One region of the Kosakonia radicincitans DSM 16656 genome, then DNA from elsewhere that is predicted to be linked to it. Evidence: predicted binding sites of a transcription regulator. Region 1 holds the regulator's gene; each other region holds the start of a gene.

Region 1 (5,958 bases):
GTATATGTGGACCAATGAATACAAGGCGCCGTGGCATATCGAGATGGATAAGTTTTATCAGAACGACAGAAAAACCAAAGTCGATTATCTGCACTCGCTCGGCGCGAAATATGACTTCAAAAACGATCTGGTGCTGGAGGCCGCATTTGGCCAGGCGGAAGGCTACGTCGATCAATACTTCGCTAAAGCCAGCTACAAATTTGACGTGGCAGGCAGCCCGCTCAGCACCAGCTACCAGTTCTACGGCGCCCGCGACAAAGTCAGCAATGGCGGCGTGAACGATATTTACGACGGCACTGCATGGCTGCAAGCGTTGACCTTTGGCTACAAAATTGGTCAGGTTGATTTGCGTCTTGAAGGCACCTGGGTCAAAGCTGACGGTCAGCAAGGATACTTCCTGCAACGTATGACGCCAACCTATGCGTCATCCAACGGACGTCTCGATATCTGGTGGGATAACCGCTCTGACTTTAATGCCAATGGTGAAAAAGCTCTCTTCTTCGGCGCGATGTATGACCTGAAGAACTGGAACCTGCCTGGCTTTACGGTCGGCGCCTCTTACGCCTATGCGTGGGACGCGAAGCCGGCTGATATGGCAACACCGGATGCGTATTACGATCCAAACTACCGCCTGAAAGAATCCGCTTACAGCCTTGATGCGATCTATACCGTTCAGGATGGTCGCGCCAAAGGCACGATGTTCAAGCTGCACTTTACCCAATACGACAACCATTCTGACATTCCGAGCTACGGCGGCGGCTATGGCAACATCTTCCAGGATGAGCGCGACGTGAAATTTATGGTTATCGCACCATTCACCATCTTCTGATGCGTTTGCCGGGTTATGCCCGGCTGAAATACAAGGAATAAGTAATGAAAACAGTACGTTTAAGCATCTTAGCCAGCGCAATCTTTGGGGTATTAAGCAGCCCTGCGCTGGCAAACCAGAATACTGTCGACGCCATCAGCCAGTTTCATCTTAACTACGCGGTGAAGGATAACTTTGCCGCACAGAACGGCATTGATTGTGCGAAGCTGGGTGCTGACTGGGCTTCCTGCAATAAGGCGGTGATCACGCTGACCAACAAGGGTGAGGCTATAACCGACAAGGATTGGGCGATTTACTTCCACAGCATCCGTCCGATACTGGAAGTGGCAAATGACCAGTTTAAGGTTAGCCATATCATGGGCGATCTGCACAAACTGGAGCCAACGGACAAATTTACCGGCTTTCCGGCGAAGCAGGCAGTGGAAATTCCTGTTGTTAACGAGTACTGGCAGTTGTTTGTTACCGATGTGCTGCCTCGCTGGTATGTGACGGCCGAAGGTGCGACGGCAAAAGTGATCGCCAATACCGATACCGAAGATCTGTTCCAGTTTATTACGCCGCTCGACGGCCAATGGAAACGTACGCCGGATGATAAAAACATCCTGATGACCGCTGAAGCGCGCTTTGAGAAAAATAGCGACGTCAAAGCGCTGAACCTCGCCACGTTGCGCGGCCAGATTATACCCACGCCGCAGGAGGTAAAAATCTCCGGTCAGGATGTGGATCTGAGCAAAGGCGTGAAGCTCGATCTCTCTGCGCTAGGCGCGGATGCGCAGGAAGCGGTGAAGTCGCGCTTCGCGCTGCTGGGCGTCAAAGAGGGCAGTTATCCCATCCGTACAGAGATCGCAGTGAAGGCTTTTGCGGGTGATGAAGCCATATCTGGTGCCTATCAGTTGCACATTGGGGCAAATGAGGCGGTAATCACCGGCTTTGATCAGGCTGGCGTGTTCTACGGCCTGCAATCTTTGCTGTCGCTGATCCCTTCCAGTGGCGAGCAGAAAATCGCACGGCTTGAAGCAAAAGACGCACCGCGTTTTGATTATCGCGGTATTCAGCTTGATGTGGGACGTAACTTCCATAGCAAAGATGCCGTACTACGCCTGCTGGATCAGATGTCAGCGTATAAGCTGAACAAATTCCACTTTCACCTTACCGATGACGAAGGCTGGCGCATTGAGATCCCTGGTCTGCCTGAGTTGACCGACATCGGCAGTAAACGTTGCCACGATCTGAGCGAGAAAACCTGCCTGCTGCCGCAATTGGGTTCCGGCCCGGACAGCAACAACAATGGCAGCGGCCACTTCAGCCGAACCGATTACATCGACATACTGAAGTACGCGAAAGCGCGCCAGATTGAAGTGATCCCGGAAATTGATATGCCGGCACACGCCCGTGCAGCCGTGATCTCAATGGAAGCGCGCTATGAGCGCCTGATGAAAGAGGGTAAAGAGAAAGAGGCGAATCAGTACCGTTTGCTGGATCCGACGGACACCTCTAATACCACCGGGGTACAGTTCTATAACCGCACTGGCTATCTGAACCCTTGCCTCGATTCGTCGCGCAATTTCGTCGATAAAGTGATTGGCGAAATCCAGCAAATGCACAAAGAAGCGGGTGTACCGCTGAACACCTGGCATTTTGGCGGTGACGAAGCGAAAAACATCTATCTGGGGGCGGGTTATACCGACCAGAAAAAACCGGAAGCGGGCAAAGGTATCATCGATCAGAGCAAGCAGGACAAACCGTGGGCAAAATCTCAGGTCTGCCAGACTATGGTTAAAGAGGGTAAAGTTGCAGATGTTGAGCATCTTTCCAGCTACTTTGGTATTGAGGTCAGCAAGCTGGTGAAAGCGCACGGTATCGGTACCATGCAGGCGTGGCAGGATGGCCTGAAAGATGCCAAAAATGCCGCTGAGTTTGCCACCGATCACGTCAATGTTAACTTCTGGGATACGCTCTATTGGGGCGGTTTCGATTCAGTAAATGACTGGGCGAACAAAGGGTTCCGCGTCATTGTCTCGAACCCGGACTATGTTTACCTCGACTTCCCGAACGAAGTCCATCCGGCGGAAAGCGGCTACTACTGGGGCACGCGCTTTAGCGATGAGCGCAAGATCTTCAGCTTTGCGCCGGATAACATGCCGCAAAATGCTGAAACTTCACTGGATCGTGACGGCAATCCATTCAGCGCGAAATCGGATAAACCGTGGCCTGGAGCCTATGGTCTTTCTGCTCAGCTGTGGAGTGAAGTGGTGCGTACCGACAACCAGATGGAATACATGATTTATCCACGCATGATTGCGGTCGCAGAGCGTGCCTGGCACCGCGCCGGTTGGGAACAGGATTATCAGGCCGGGCGCGAGTACAAAGGCGGTGAAACTCATCTGGTCGATGTAAAAGCGCTGGATAAAGACTGGAGCCGCTTTGCAAATCTGTTAGGCCATCGTGAACTGGCAAAACTGGACAAAGCAGGCATCAACTACCGTCTGCCTGTACCGGGCGCGCGCGTGGTTGGCGGCAAGCTGGAAGCCAATACCAGCTTCCCGGGAATGGTCGTGGAATATTCTACGGACGGCGGTAAAAACTGGCTGCGCTACGATAATAAAGCGCGTCCTCAGGTGAGCGGGGAAGTGCAGATCCGTACCGCCAGCCCGGACGGTAAACGTTTCAGCCGTGTGGATAGCGTGAAAGCGTAATTATTGCTGAAGTAACCTGCCCGGCAGCGCAAACCTGCCGGGCATTTTTGTTTTTGAAGGGCAAAAAAAAAGCCAACCCGAAGGCTGGCTTGAGTATGAAAAGGGATTATTTCGCGTCGTGCGCGTGTTCATCTTCGCGGCAGTCACCCTCGGCGCAGTGACCGTACAGGTAAAGACTATGGTTCGTCAGACGAATACCGTGTTTCGCGGCGATTTCGCGCTGGCGCGCTTCGATGGAATCATCACTGAATTCGATCACTTTGCCGCAGTCGAGGCAAATCAGGTGATCGTGGTGATGCTGCTGAGTCAGTTCAAAAACGGATTTCCCGCCTTCGAAGTTATGACGGGTCACAATGCCGGCGTCATCAAACTGGTTCAGTACACGGTATACTGTCGCCAGCCCGATCTCTTCGCCCATGTCGATCAGTCGTTTATATAAATCTTCCGCACTGACATGATGGTTATCCGGTTCCTGAAGTACTTCCAGGATTTTTAACCGAGGAAGCGTGACTTTCAGGCCAGCCTTCTTTAATGCGGTATTGTTGTCAGTCATGCGGAATCTGTCCTGTTGCTATACGATTCACTTCCTCAATGGAAGTTAGAAGGAATGCACCTGGGATAATGCGTCTCATTATAGAACTGCCATGGCTAAATGAAAACTGCAAGTCCTCAAGTAAAGTAAGCTTTTAAAACGTGGTGTCACCAGCAACTCCTGTGCTTTATGACACCACTTTAGCAGGGCTTATTGTACAGCGATGGAGAAAAAAGTTAAAAATTTGTAGCAATTATTTCCATTGCTTTTACCTATTAATACCACGTAACCCACAGATTACGCCGTAAAATCAGGCGTTGATGATGTCATCAAGATGCAGCTCTTCGCGAACTTGCTTAACCCATTTTTGCACGCGTTCTGCGGTCAGTTCTGGCTGGCGATCTTCGTCAATGGCCAGACCAACAAAATGGTCGTCATCCACCAGACCTTTAGAGGCTTCGAAATGGTAGCCTGCAGTCGGCCAGTGGCCCACGATGGTCGCGCCGCGCGGCTCAATAATATCGCGGATCGTACCCAGCGCATCACAGAAATATTCTGCATAGTCTTCCTGATCGCCGCAGCCAAACAGCGCAACTAACTTACCATTAAAATCAATGTCTTCCAGCGTCGGGAAGAAATCATCCCAGTCGCACTGCGCTTCGCCATAATACCAGGTCGGAATGCCGAGCAGCAGAATGTCATATCCTTCGATATCTTCTTTGCTGCTTTTGGCAATGTCATGTACGTCGGCAACGTCCTTACCAAGCTGACTCTGAATCATTTTCGCAATATTTTCGGTGTTGCCGGTGTCGCTGCCGAAGAAAATACCTGTAATTGCCATGAGTAAAATAACCTCTTGAAACCTAATGAATATGATGGTGGCGCTACGCCCACAGATAAGGGCAATCATAGCAGAACAGAGAAGCGCGCGAAAACAGCTATCGCCGCGGAGTGCACTGTATGACACATGAAAACGTAGAAATAAGAGAGGTGATTCGGAGTAATTACTTTCCGCGCAATGCGCTCAGCTGTGCCAGCAGCATCTCTTCGATAAGTTCGCTGCGGCTCATGTCGCGCGCATCGGCAAGTTCGTTTAATGCATCAACGGCTTCAACATTCAGTTTTAGCTCGACGCGTTTAAGCCCACGAACTTTATCGCGTTTTAATTGATTGCGTTTGTTGATGCGTAACTGTTCATCACGCGAGAGCGGATTCGTCTTCGGCCGTCCCGGGCGACGCTCATTCGCGAACAGATCCAGGGTTGTACGGTCCGTTTGTTCTTTAGCCATGTTTAAGCATACTACGGGAAAGACAAGCAATCGGGCTGCCGCCCGGGCTGAATAGCGCGCCATCATACATCAGCATAACGGGCGCGCCAACGGGCGGACGCGTTCTGGCGACTGGTCGCCGCCTTTTTAATCAGTTTGACTTTTCAGCGAGATAACGATTAATTGCCCGCATTACCGCTTCAGGTTTTTCCGCATGCACCCAGTGACCGGCGCCAGCAATCACATGCGCGCGCGCCTGCGGGAACTGTTCAAGCAAAGCGCTCCGGTACTGCTCCGTAACGTAAGGGGAGTTGCCGCCACAGACAAACAGTGCCGGATGAGGCCATGCGGGAATGGTTTCCCAGCCAACAATATGCGGATATTGCTCCCACAACACCGGAACATTGAAACGCCACTCGCCCTCAACAAACGATTTCAGCAGAAACTGGATCACGCCTTCTTCTTTTACATGCTCGCGCATTAGCGAAGCCGCCTGCTGGCGCGTAGTGACCTGCGCGTCAGTGACGGCATTGATCGCGGCAAATATCTCGTCATGGCGGCGAACATGGTAATCGACCGGTGCAATATCAATCGCCACCAGCTTTTCTACGCGTTCCGGCGCCAGTGCCGACA
Region 2 (5,958 bases), 2.2 Mb from region 1:
GTGTGCTGCAACTGGCGCTGAATGCCGATCCGCAGTTTGACGAGCCGCCGAAAGAGAGCCACTGCGAGCAGATTATTATCGACCATCTCGGCCTGCGCCTGAATAACGCCCCGGCAGATAGCTGGCGCCGCAGCGTCGTGAGCTGGACGTGGCGCATTAAGGTCCTGATGCACCTTGAAACTGAATTAATGGGTACTGTGCGCGAACGCGCGGAAGATGAAGCGATTAACGTCTTCGCCCGCAACCTGCACGATCTGCTGATGGCCGCACCGGCCGGGCTGCGTGCAACGATGGGGCTCGATCCGGGCCTGCGTACCGGCGTAAAAGTGGCAGTAGTCGATGCCACCGGCAAACTGGTCGCAACCGACACGATTTATCCGCACACCGGGCAGGCAGCGAAAGCGGCGGTTGCCGTGGCGGCGCTGTGCGAGAAACACAACGTCGAACTGGTGGCGATCGGTAATGGTACAGCATCGCGCGAGACCGAACGTTTCTACCTGGATGTGCAGAAACAGTTCCCGAAAGTGACCGCACAGAAAGTGATTGTCAGCGAAGCGGGGGCGTCAGTCTACTCCGCCTCCGAACTGGCGGCGCTGGAATTCCCGGATCTCGACGTTTCTCTGCGCGGTGCGGTGTCTATCGCCCGCCGTTTACAGGATCCCCTGGCTGAGCTGGTGAAAATCGACCCGAAATCAATCGGCGTTGGCCAGTATCAGCATGACGTCAGCCAGACACAGCTGGCGCGTAAACTGGACGCCGTCGTTGAAGACTGCGTGAACGCCGTCGGCGTTGATCTGAATACCGCCTCGGTGCCGCTACTGACGCGCGTGGCCGGTTTAACCCGCATGATGGCGCAAAATATTGTCTCCTGGCGCGATGAAAACGGTCAGTTCCAGAACCGTCAGCAACTGCTAAAAGTGAGCCGCCTTGGGCCGAAAGCCTTTGAACAGTGCGCGGGCTTCCTGCGTATTAACCACGGCGACAACCCGCTGGATGCTTCCACCGTTCACCCGGAAACCTATCCGGTGGTCGAGCGAATTCTGGCGGCAACCGCACAGTCCCTGCGCGATCTGATGGGCAACAGCGCCGAGTTACGTAAGCTGAAACCGTCCGAGTTTACCGACGAGCAGTTCGGCGTGCCGACCGTCACCGACATCATCAAAGAGCTGGAGAAACCGGGCCGCGACCCGCGTCCGGAGTTCAAAACCGCGACCTTCGCCGAAGGCATCGAAACCATGAACGATCTGTTGCCAGGTATGGTGCTGGAAGGCGCAGTGACCAACGTCACCAACTTTGGCGCGTTCGTTGATATCGGCGTGCATCAGGACGGGCTGGTACATATCTCCTCGCTGGCGGATAAGTTCGTTGAAGATCCGCATACGGTGGTGAAAGCAGGCGATATCGTGAAGGTGAAAGTGCTGGAAGTCGATCTGCCGCGTAAACGTATTGCGTTGACCATGCGTCTGGACGAACAACCAGGCGACAGTAACAGCCGTCGCGGCAGTGGCAATGGCGGTAGTCGCGATGTTGGTAACCGGAGTAGCGCGCGTCCGGCAAAATCACCGCGGGATCGCAGCCCTCAACCCGGCGGCAACAGCGCAATGATGGATGCACTGGCGGCGGCGATGGGTAAAAAACGCTAATCCTCTCCCCTCTCTTGCGCCTGCGGGAGAGGGGTTATTTTTGGTGCAACACCGTCGAAAAAGCGCCTTTTTCTTAGTGCTGTTAATCATAGAGAATTATTAACCTATTATTTTTGCTGGTTATTGATATTCAAAATTATTAATCAATTTACTGACATCGTATTTATTTATCGGAATTTACATCAGCGGACTTACGGCCCGCGCACCATTTCAAATATGAATAAAAGATTAAGATCCCGATATAAATAACAATTATTTATTTCTCATTAATGTGTTACTGCGCCGCGCAAAATTCAGAACCCAACTTATTTTTGAGCTACGTCAAAACAAAATCGAATTTTTATTTCCTCTCCCGTCCTGACGCATTTTTATTATTGATGATAAAAACTATTCTCATTATCATTGTTCTCGTTGGCTGTTCTTTACTCTTCATGGGTTCACGGTGCGTCGTGATGACGTACGGCAAACATCGGCTCGCAGCAAAAATAAGTAGGCACTATGCATTTCTCTCCTGACAGTGTGTGGAAAATTACCGGCTTCTCACAGCAAATAAGCCCGGCCTGGCGGCAAAAACTCCTGTCATTAGGTATGTTGCCCGGCTCATCTTTTAATGTGGTGCGGGTGGCACCATTAGGCGATCCCATTCATATCGAGACCCGCCGCGTTAATTTAGTGTTACGGAAAAAAGATCTCGCTTTTCTCGAACTGGAAGCGATGTCCCGTTAACCGGTCAGCTATGACATAGAGTGCTAAGTAAAATGAAAAAATTGACCATTGGTTTAATTGGTAATCCTAATTCCGGCAAGACGACATTATTCAATCAGTTAACGGGAGCGCGCCAGCGGGTGGGAAACTGGTCTGGCGTAACGGTAGAGCGCAAAGAGGGCTTTTTCACCACAACCGATCACCAGGTTACGCTGGTTGACCTGCCTGGCACCTATTCGCTGACCACCATTTCGGCGCAAACATCGCTGGATGAGCAGATTGCCTGTCACTACATTTTGAGTGGCGATGCCGATCTGCTGATCAACGTGGTGGATGCTTCGAACCTTGAACGCAATCTTTATCTGACACTCCAACTGCTGGAACTGGGCGTACCATGCATCATCGCGCTCAACATGCTGGATATCGCTGAAAAACAAAAAGTGCGCATCGATGTAGATGCCCTTTCAGCCCGCCTTGGCTGCCCGGTTATCCCGCTGGTATCCACACGTGGTCGCGGTATTGAAGCGCTGAAGCTGGCGGTGGATCGTCATCGCGCCAATGACAATATCGAACTGGTGCATTACGCCCAACCGCTTTCCCGTGAAGCCGACGCGCTGGCCGCGCAGATGCCGGAGGAGCTTCCGCAACAGCAGCGCCGCTGGATGGGTCTGCAAATACTCGAGGGTGATATCTACAGCCGCGCGAACTCGGGCATCAACAACCAGCAATTCGACGCTGCACTCTCCCGTCTGAAAGACGGGATGGACGATCCGGCGCTGCATATTGCCGATGCGCGTTACCAGTCGATTGCCGCCATCTGCGACACCGTCAGCAACACGTTAACGGCCGAGCCGAGCCAGTTTACCGCCGCCGTTGACCGCATTGTGATCAACCGCTTTTTGGGTCTGCCGATCTTTCTGTTTGTCATGTATCTGATGTTTCTGTTCGCCATCAACATTGGTGGTGCGTTCCAGCCGATCTTCGACGCCGGTTCAGTGGCGATTTTTATCCATGGCATTCAGTGGCTGGGTGCCACGCTGCACTTTCCGGAATGGCTGACAATCTTCCTTGCTCAGGGGCTCGGCGGCGGGGTGAATACCGTACTGCCGCTGGTGCCGCAGCTTGGCATGATGTACCTGTTTATGTCGTTCCTTGAAGATTCCGGCTATATGGCGCGCGCGGCCTTTGTGATGGACCGGCTGATGCAATCGCTGGGGCTGCCAGGAAAATCCTTTGTGCCGCTGATTGTTGGTTTCGGCTGCAACGTGCCGTCAGTGATGGGCGCCCGTACGCTGGATGCCCCGCGTGAACGGTTAATTACTATCATGATGGCGCCGTTTATGTCCTGCGGCGCACGTCTGGCCATTTTCGCTGTCTTCTCGGCGGCTTTTTTCGGCCAGCATGGTGCGATCACCGTCTTCTCACTCTACGTGCTGGGGATTGTAATGGCGATCCTCACCGGGCTGATGTTGAAATTTACCCTGCTGCGCGGTGAAGCCTCGCCGTTCGTGATGGAGCTTCCGGTCTATCACGTACCGCATCTGAAAAGCCTGCTGCTGCAAACCTGGCAGCGCCTGAAAGGCTTTGTGATCCGCGCGGGTAAAGTCATCATCATCGTCAGCATTTTCCTCAGCGCAATGAACAGTTTCTCGCTGGATGGCCGGACGGTACATAAAATCGATGAATCTGCGCTGGCGTCGATCAGCCGGGTATTTACACCGCTGCTGGAGCCGATTGGCGTGCATGGCGATCACTGGCAGGCCACTGTCGGCCTGGTCACTGGCGCGATGGCGAAAGAAGTGGTGGTGGGTACACTGAATACGCTCTATACCGCCGAAAATATTGAGCAAGCTGGCTTTAATCCGGCGGAATTCAGCCTGAGCGACGAGCTGATTGCCGCGCTGGAAGACACCGTGAAAAGCGTGCGCGATACCTTCAGCCTGAGCGTGCTGGCCAACCCAATCGAAGCCAGTAAAGGCGACGGTGAAATGGCGACGGGTACGATGGGCGTAATGAGCCAGAAATTCGGCAGCGCGGCCGCCGCCTATAGCTACCTGATTTTCGTCCTGCTCTACGTGCCGTGCATTACCGCGATGGGCGCAATCGCCCGCGAATCGAGCCGCGGCTGGATGGGATTCTCGGTGCTGTGGGGGCTGAATATCGCCTACTCACTGGCAACGTTGTTCTATCAAAGTGTCACCTTTAACCAGCATCCACTCTACAGCCTGACCTGCATTCTGGCGGTTCTCCTGTTTAACGTGGTGGTCATTGGCGCGCTGCGCCGGGCCAGAAGCCGGGTGGATATCAGTACGCTGGCTACACGTAAAACTGTCGCCAGTTGCTGTGACAGCCCGGCGGGCGACTGCCATTAAGGAGTGAAGCGATGGCATCATTACTTGAGATTCGCGATCTGCTGGCGCTTCGGGGAAGAATGGATGCGCAGCAGTTGAGCAGCACGCTGCGCACGCCCAGAGCGATGATTGATGCCATGCTGGGTCGCATGGAAGCGATGGGTAAAGTGATGCGTGTTCAGGAAGATGCTACCGGTTGTTTAACCGGTAGCTGTAAACAGTGTCCGGAAGGGAAAAGCGCCTGCCAGCAGGAGTGGTGGACGCTGTGCTGAAGGCCCGATAAGCAGCTCACTACCGGGCTGCTTTCACAGCTTCGCTTTTAATGCCAGCAGGGTTTCGCAGAATTCAACCGGATGCGAGATAAAAGGCGCATGCGCTGCTTTTGCAAACACAATCGATTCGCTTGCAGGCCACATCTCATCCAGCACCGGCACGATTTTGCGCGGCACCAGCCCATCGAGCCGCCCGTAGAGGCGTAAAAACGGCAGCGTCAGCGATGATAATGCTTCGCGCAAATCCGCTGTCTTCAGGATCTCCAGCCCGCCGTTCAGCACCTCAGCAGAAGGCATTTCCAGCGACAACACTGCGTTTTTTAGCTGACGCGCGTCCTGCCTTGCGGTTTCCGTTCCCAGCGTTTGCAGCGCGAGAAAACGCTCGACGGTACGCTGAAAATCTTCACTCAACTGATGCTGAAAACCGGCCAGCACTTCGGGTTTAATGCCCGCCCATTCGCCCTGTGCGCTGAAGCACGGCGAGGAAGCAACCGTCACCAGCGCGCTTACACGCTCGGGTGCCTTCAACGCCACGCGGCTGGCCACCAGCCCGCCAAGGCTCCAGCCCAGCCAAATCGCCCGTTCCGGCGCCTGTGCCAGAACAATATCAACCATCTGCCCAAGCGACAAAGGGCTAAATCCCGTACTTCTGCCGTAGCCCGGCAAATCGACCAGATGCAGCGTAAAATGCGCACTCAGTTCCGGAGTTATGCAATCCCATACCTGGGCATTCAGTCCCCAGCCGTGCAACAGCACAAGATGACAATCGCCTTCACCTTTGGTTTGCCACCAGATGTCTTTCATCCGCTATCGTTCTCTTTCTTCACACAAGGAGGTGGAACATGCTAACAGTGCCGGGCTTGTGCTGGCTATGCCGAATGCCGTTAATGCTCAGCCACTGGGGAATCTGTTCGGGCTGCGCCCGCGCGATGCAAACGCAGGGAAAAGTTTGCCCTTTGTGCGGTTTACCTGCTGCCCATGAAAATG
Region 3 (5,958 bases), 190 kb from region 1:
GCGGCTGCGGATCGTTCCAGATGACAAAGTGTTTATCGATCAGGTGCTGAGCGATTTGCAGTTCAGGTGATGTCATCTCTTTATGCTCCATTGTCTGTGCGCGAACCTGCGGCAGCGCCATCGACGCTGCCGGCACCAGCCCGCGAAAAGTGAGGGCGTTGACCATCAGATTTGCGCCATGCCGCCATCAACAAACAGCTCTACGCCATTGATAAAGCTGGAGGCATCCGACGCCAGGAAAGCCACCACTTTGCCGACCTCTTCCGGTTCGCCAAGACGGCCCAGCGGTACTTGCGCGGCCAGTGCGTCAAACAATCCCTGACGGTGTTCATCCGGGACTAAATCGCCAAGCCCCGGTGTGCGGATGGGGCCAGGGCTGACCACGTTGACGCGGATACCGCGGCCTTGCAGATCCAGCGACCACGAGCGGGCAAAGTTACGCACGGCGGCTTTACTGGCGCTGTAGACGCTGAAGTTGGCTGTCCCTTTGATCGACACGGTGGAGCCGGTCAATACAACCGATGCGCCATTCACCAGCAACGGCAGCGCTTTCTGTACGGTAAACAGCACGCCGCGTACGTTGGTGGCAAAAATGCGGTCGAAATGCTCTTCGGTAATCGACCCCAGCGGCAACATATCGCCGCCCCCGGCATTGGCGTGGAGGATGTCCAGTCGCCCGGCGCTTTTAGCGATTTGCGCATACACCGCGTCGAGATCCGCCGGAACTGACGCATCGGCACGGATGCCGGTTACGCTGGCACCGACTTCAGCGACAGCGGCATCCAGCTCTTTCTGTCGACGACCGGTAATAAAGACACGTGCGCCCTGGGCTACCAGTTCTTTTGCCGTAGCCAGACCGATACCGCTGGTACCGCCAGTGACAAGGGCAATTTTTCCGCTCAGTTGTTTCGTCATTTTTCTGTTCCTCAATTTAGGTTTTAGGGTTTACCGGCGGTCAGCCGGGCTGACGTCTTCGGTATAGCTGCACTGTAGCGCTGGCGTTTTTATTGAAAAATACCGAAAAATGAAAATGACTATTCACCGTGGTGTATAATCAATTTTCGCCAGTAAGGGGGACGTATGGATCAGTTGCAGGCAATACGGGCTTTTGCCCGCGTGGTGGAAGCCGGAAATTTTACCCGGGCGGCAGATTCACTGGAGATGCCTAACGCCACGCTAAGTAAACTGGTGCAGGAGCTGGAAGCGCACCTCGGCGTGCGGTTGTTGCAGCGTACCACTCGCCGCGTGACGGTGACGCCGGAAGGACGCGACTATTACGACAAAACCGCGCGCATTTTGCGCGATCTGGAAGATATCGATACCTCCTTTAACAGCGTGCGCAGCCATCCGCGTGGTCAGTTGCGTATTGACGTCGGCGGCTCCACGGCGCGCGATGTGCTGATCCCGGCGCTGCCGGAGTTTCTGGCGCGCTACCCGGATATTCGTATCGATCTCGGCGTTTCTGACCGCCCGGTGGATCTGATCAGCGACAATGTGGACTGCGTGATCCGTGGCGGCCCGCTGGATAACTCCTCACTGATCGCCCGCCAGATTGGCGCTGCAACACTGCTGACCTGCGCCACGCCCGCGTATCTGAAAGCCTTTGGCACGCCCGCCTACCCGGACGAGCTGAAAAATGGCCACCGGCTGGTGAGTTATCTGTCGCCGCAAACCGGCAGAGCCTTCCCCTTACGTTTTGAGCGCGACGGCGAAAAGTGTGAAATCAAGGTCGATCACCGCATCGGCGTAAACGAGAGTAACGCCCATCTGGCCGCCGGCCTGGCCGGGCTGGGGATTATTCAGACCTTCAGTTATGCGCTGGAAAGCGCGCTGAAGAGCGGCGCGCTGGTGGAAATTTTGCGCCCGTGGCGTCCCGCGCCCTACCCTTTCCATGTGGTCTATCCGCAAAACCGCCATGTTACACATCGCCTGCGGGTTTTTATTGACTGGCTGCTGGAGAGTTTCCCGAAAAATGTTAACCGCTAATGTCGGCATATTATTTTCGTGACTCAACGAATAACAACGTTAATAATGAAGAGAATTTGAAAACATTATGAATTAACAATGATGATTTGCTTTTATTATTTACCCACTTCGCATACCAATTCTAAGAGTATATTTATAAATCCTTGATTATAAATAACATTTAAATTTGTAAATTTTGAATAGCTATTATCATTGATAATGAATTTCATTTCTATTAACGTCATTCGCGCATGATGAGGATTCTCTGGCGAATAACGTTTTCCCCATCGTGCAAATAATCCCTCTCGTTTTTACTCATTTATTGACGCAGATAACCGCCGCAGTCCGGGCATGTATTCTCTTTTTTATGCCACGGCTCAGGGAGGCGTCACGACGCCCGAAAAAAGCGAGAACCGTACACATAAAAATACAGGGAATATGGCATGAAACACGCTTCACATTATCCACTGGCCATGCTGATTCACGTGGCACTGTGGGGTCTGACGCTTCCGGTACAGGCCGCTGACACCAGTAATACTTCTGACCAAACCGCGACGGACACAACCAAAACGCAGGAAGATACGCTGGTGGTAACCGCCGCCAAACAGACGTTGCAGGCTTCCGGCGTATCCACCATTACCGCCGAACAAATCCGCAAACACCCGCCCGCTCGCGATGTCTCGGAACTGATCCGCACGCAGCCTGGCGTCAACCTGACCGGCAACTCCACCAGCGGTCAGCGCGGAAATAATCGCCAGATCGACATCCGGGGTATGGGGCCGGAAAACACGCTGATTCTGGTGGATGGCAAACCGGTGACCAGCCGTAACTCGGTGCGCTATGGCTGGCGTGGCGATCGCGATAGCCGTGGCGACAGCAACTGGGTACCGGCGGAAATGATCGATCATATCGATGTGATCCGTGGCCCGGCCGCCGCGCGCTACGGCAACGGCGCGATGGGCGGCGTAGTGAATATCATCACCAAACCCACTACCGGTGAATGGCACGGTTCATGGAACACTTATCTGAATGCGCCGCAGCACCGCAAAGAAGGTTCGACGAAACGCACCAACTTCAGCCTGAACGGCCCGCTTTCCGATACCGTCAGCTTTAACCTGTGGGGCAACCTGAGCAAAACCCAGGCCGACGCACAGGACATCAACTCCGGCCACGAAGCCGCACGCACCGGTACCTACGCCGGTTCTTATCCGGCAGGCCGTGAAGGGGTGATCAATAAAGATATTCACGGCAAAGTGCGCTGGGAATTCGCCCCGATGCAGGCACTGGAGTTTGAGTCCGGCTACAGCCGTCAGGGCAACCTGTACGCAGGCGATACGCAGAACACCAACACCAGCACGCTGGTGAAAAGTATGTATGGCAAAGAGACCAACCGTCTTTACCGCCAGAACTGGGGCGTGACCTGGACCGGCGGCTGGGACAATGGCGTAACAACCAACACCTACGCGCAGTATGAACGCACCCGCAACTCCCGGCTCGGCGAAGGACTGGCTGGCGGCACGGAAGGGATCTTCTCCAGCGATAAGTTCTTCGATATTGATCTTTCCGATGTACTGCTACACAGCGAGGTCAACATTCCATTTACGCTGGGCGTCGATCAGAACCTGACTATCGGCACCGAGTGGAACCAGCAGCGCATGAAAGATGGCGTTTCGACAACCCAGTCGCTCTCTTACGGATCGATTGATGGCGTCAGCAGCACCAATCGCAGTCCATATTCCAGCGCGGAGATCTTCTCGCTGTTTACCGAAGATAATATCGCCCTTACCGACAGCACCATGCTGACACCGGCGCTGCGCTTTGATCACCATTCGATTGTCGGCAACAACTGGAGCCCGTCGCTGAACCTGTCGCAAGGGCTGGCGGAGGACTGGACGTTAAAACTGGGGATTGCGCGCGCCTATAAAGCGCCAAATCTTTATCAGCTCAACCCGAACTACATTCTCTACAGTAATGGCCAGGGATGCTATGCCAGTAGTTCAGCCTGTTATCTGATGGGTAACAGCGACCTGAAAGCCGAGACCAGCGTTAACAAAGAGATCGGCATCGAGTACAAACACAACGGCTTCCAGGGCGGCATCACTTACTTCCGCAATGATTACCACAACAAGATCGAATCCGGTTATTCCGCCGTCGGTACCGCCAGCAATGGCACCACCAATATTTATCAGTGGGAAAACGTGCCGAAAGCGTTAGTGGAAGGGCTGGAAGGCACGCTGAATGTTCCGGTTAGCGAAAGCGTCAACTGGAGTAACAACATGACGTGGATGCTGCAAAGCAAGAACAAAACCACGGGCGATCGTCTGTCGGTGATCCCGCAATTTACCCTGAACTCGACGCTGGCCTGGCAGGTACGCGATGATTTGTCGCTGCAAAGCACCTTTACCTGGTACGGACGGCAGAAACCCAAACGCTTCAACTATAAAGGTGAAGCGGTTTCCGGCAGTGAGTTGAATGAAGTCAGCCCTTACAGCGTGGTCGGTCTGAGCTCGACCTGGACGGTGAACAAAAACCTGAGCCTGACCGGCGGCGTGGACAATATCTTTGATATCCGCCACTACCGCGCCGGTAATGCGCAAACCACCGGCAACAGCACCACCGGTGCTTACCTGTACGGCGCAGGCGCAGAAACGTATAACGAATCCGGACGCACCTTTTATGTTAGCGTGAACACGCATTTCTGATGTCATCATCCAAGCCGGAACAGGTTACTTTTCCGGCTTTTTTGTGCGCTAAATCCGCGCTGTTATATATGATGACAAAATCTTCATCGCTTCTGCATAATCCTTTCACGATGCGGGTTTATTATTAGCGCAGTTGAGTTCGGCGGGAATGGATCCAGCAGAAATCAACTGTGGTGTAATACCACTCCTTCATAAAAGTAGTACTCCATCCCCCCTTCCAAATCCCAACCGCAGCCATGCGGTGGAGGGGGGATTTCCCTTCACTGCGCTCTTTTATTAATGATTTCCTCGACTAACGACTTTATGCTCAGCAGCCCCTTTTTTCATACATATATTATCCATGCTTTCTTCATTTTAACTGACACATTATTTGTTATTGTCTCAGCGTTCTTTGTTGAGTGCAGAGGACATCATTCCTAATAAACTCTTCCCCCTTTCCCCCCGTTCAGGAAGGGGGCTTTTTTAAGGAGTGAGTCAAAAATAATATTACACCCCTCGCAGACAAACTTTTTGATATTAACATTCCAATAAAGTTCCTTGCGCGCATATTATTTTTACCTGCGTTGTATATCCATGCTTTCTCCATTCTTTCCCCATGATTAAATGCAATCCTGCATTTCTATTTGCAGCCGTTCTCTTTGAAAATATCTCTTAGACGAAACTTTCATGCTTAAAAAATACAATATCATCGCCGGTTTATTGTTGTCTCCTTGCGCTTTGCATGCCGCCACCTCTTTGAAAATCAATGATATTCAGTTTGAAGGTTTGCAACGCGTTACCATTGGGGCAGCACTGCTCAGTATGCCGATCAAAGCGGGTGAAGATGTCACCAATGACGATATCAGCGAATCGGTACGTGCGCTGTACGCCAGCGGCAGTTTCGATAATGTGCAGATCCTGCGCGAAGGCGAAACATTGCTGGTAAAGGTCAAAGAACGGCCAACAATCGCACAGATTAGCTTCGCAGGAAATAAAGCGATAAAAGATGATGTGCTCAAAGAGAACCTGCGTGCCAATGGCATTCAGGAAGGTTCCGCGCTGGATCGCAATAACCTTTCGGAAATAGAAAAAGCGTTACAGGACTTTTATTACAGCGTAGGGAAATACAGCGCCCAGGTTCATTCCGTGGTAACGCCATTACCGCGCAATCGCGTTGATGTGAAATTTGTTTTTCAGGAAGGGCTTTCCGCTAAAATCGTCCAGATTAATATTATTGGCAACCATGTATTCAGCGAGCAGACCTTGCTGGATCAGTTGCAATTACGCGATCAAGTACCGTGGTGGAATGTGC

What was found. Region 1 encodes Fur, which represses iron uptake genes when iron is present. Its sites were predicted from a motif close to ATAATAATGAGAACNACTATCAA; they were not measured.
Region 2: a site for Fur is predicted at 2,024-2,046, ahead of feoA (ferrous iron transporter A). Genes of this name have one in related genera too.
Region 3: a site for Fur is predicted at 2,179-2,201, ahead of Y71_RS20190 (TonB-dependent siderophore receptor). Genes of this name have one in related genera too.

Annotation. Positions count from the first base shown of each region.
Region 1 covers NZ_CP018016.1:3,979,223-3,985,180, reverse strand. The annotation lists gene chiP (chitoporin ChiP) at 1-829, shown strand, start outside; gene Y71_RS19210 (beta-N-acetylhexosaminidase) at 874-3,525, shown strand; gene fur (ferric iron uptake transcriptional regulator) at 3,632-4,078, opposite strand; gene fldA (flavodoxin FldA) at 4,368-4,898, opposite strand; gene ybfE (LexA regulated protein) at 5,062-5,346, opposite strand; gene ybfF (esterase) at 5,477-5,958, opposite strand, start outside.
Region 2 covers NZ_CP018016.1:365,921-371,878, reverse strand. The annotation lists gene Y71_RS01695 (Tex family protein) at 1-1,643, shown strand, start outside; gene feoA (ferrous iron transporter A) at 2,142-2,369, shown strand; gene feoB (Fe(2+) transporter permease subunit FeoB) at 2,402-4,720, shown strand; gene feoC ([Fe-S]-dependent transcriptional repressor FeoC) at 4,732-4,971, shown strand; gene bioH (pimeloyl-ACP methyl ester esterase BioH) at 5,005-5,775, opposite strand; gene gntX (DNA utilization protein GntX) at 5,814-5,958, shown strand, end outside.
Region 3 covers NZ_CP018016.1:4,174,019-4,179,976, forward strand. The annotation lists gene Y71_RS20175 (hypothetical protein) at 1-166, opposite strand, end outside; gene Y71_RS20180 (SDR family oxidoreductase) at 166-915, opposite strand; gene Y71_RS20185 (LysR family transcriptional regulator) at 1,081-1,986, shown strand; gene Y71_RS20190 (TonB-dependent siderophore receptor) at 2,409-4,667, shown strand; gene bamA (outer membrane protein assembly factor BamA) at 5,334-5,958, shown strand, end outside.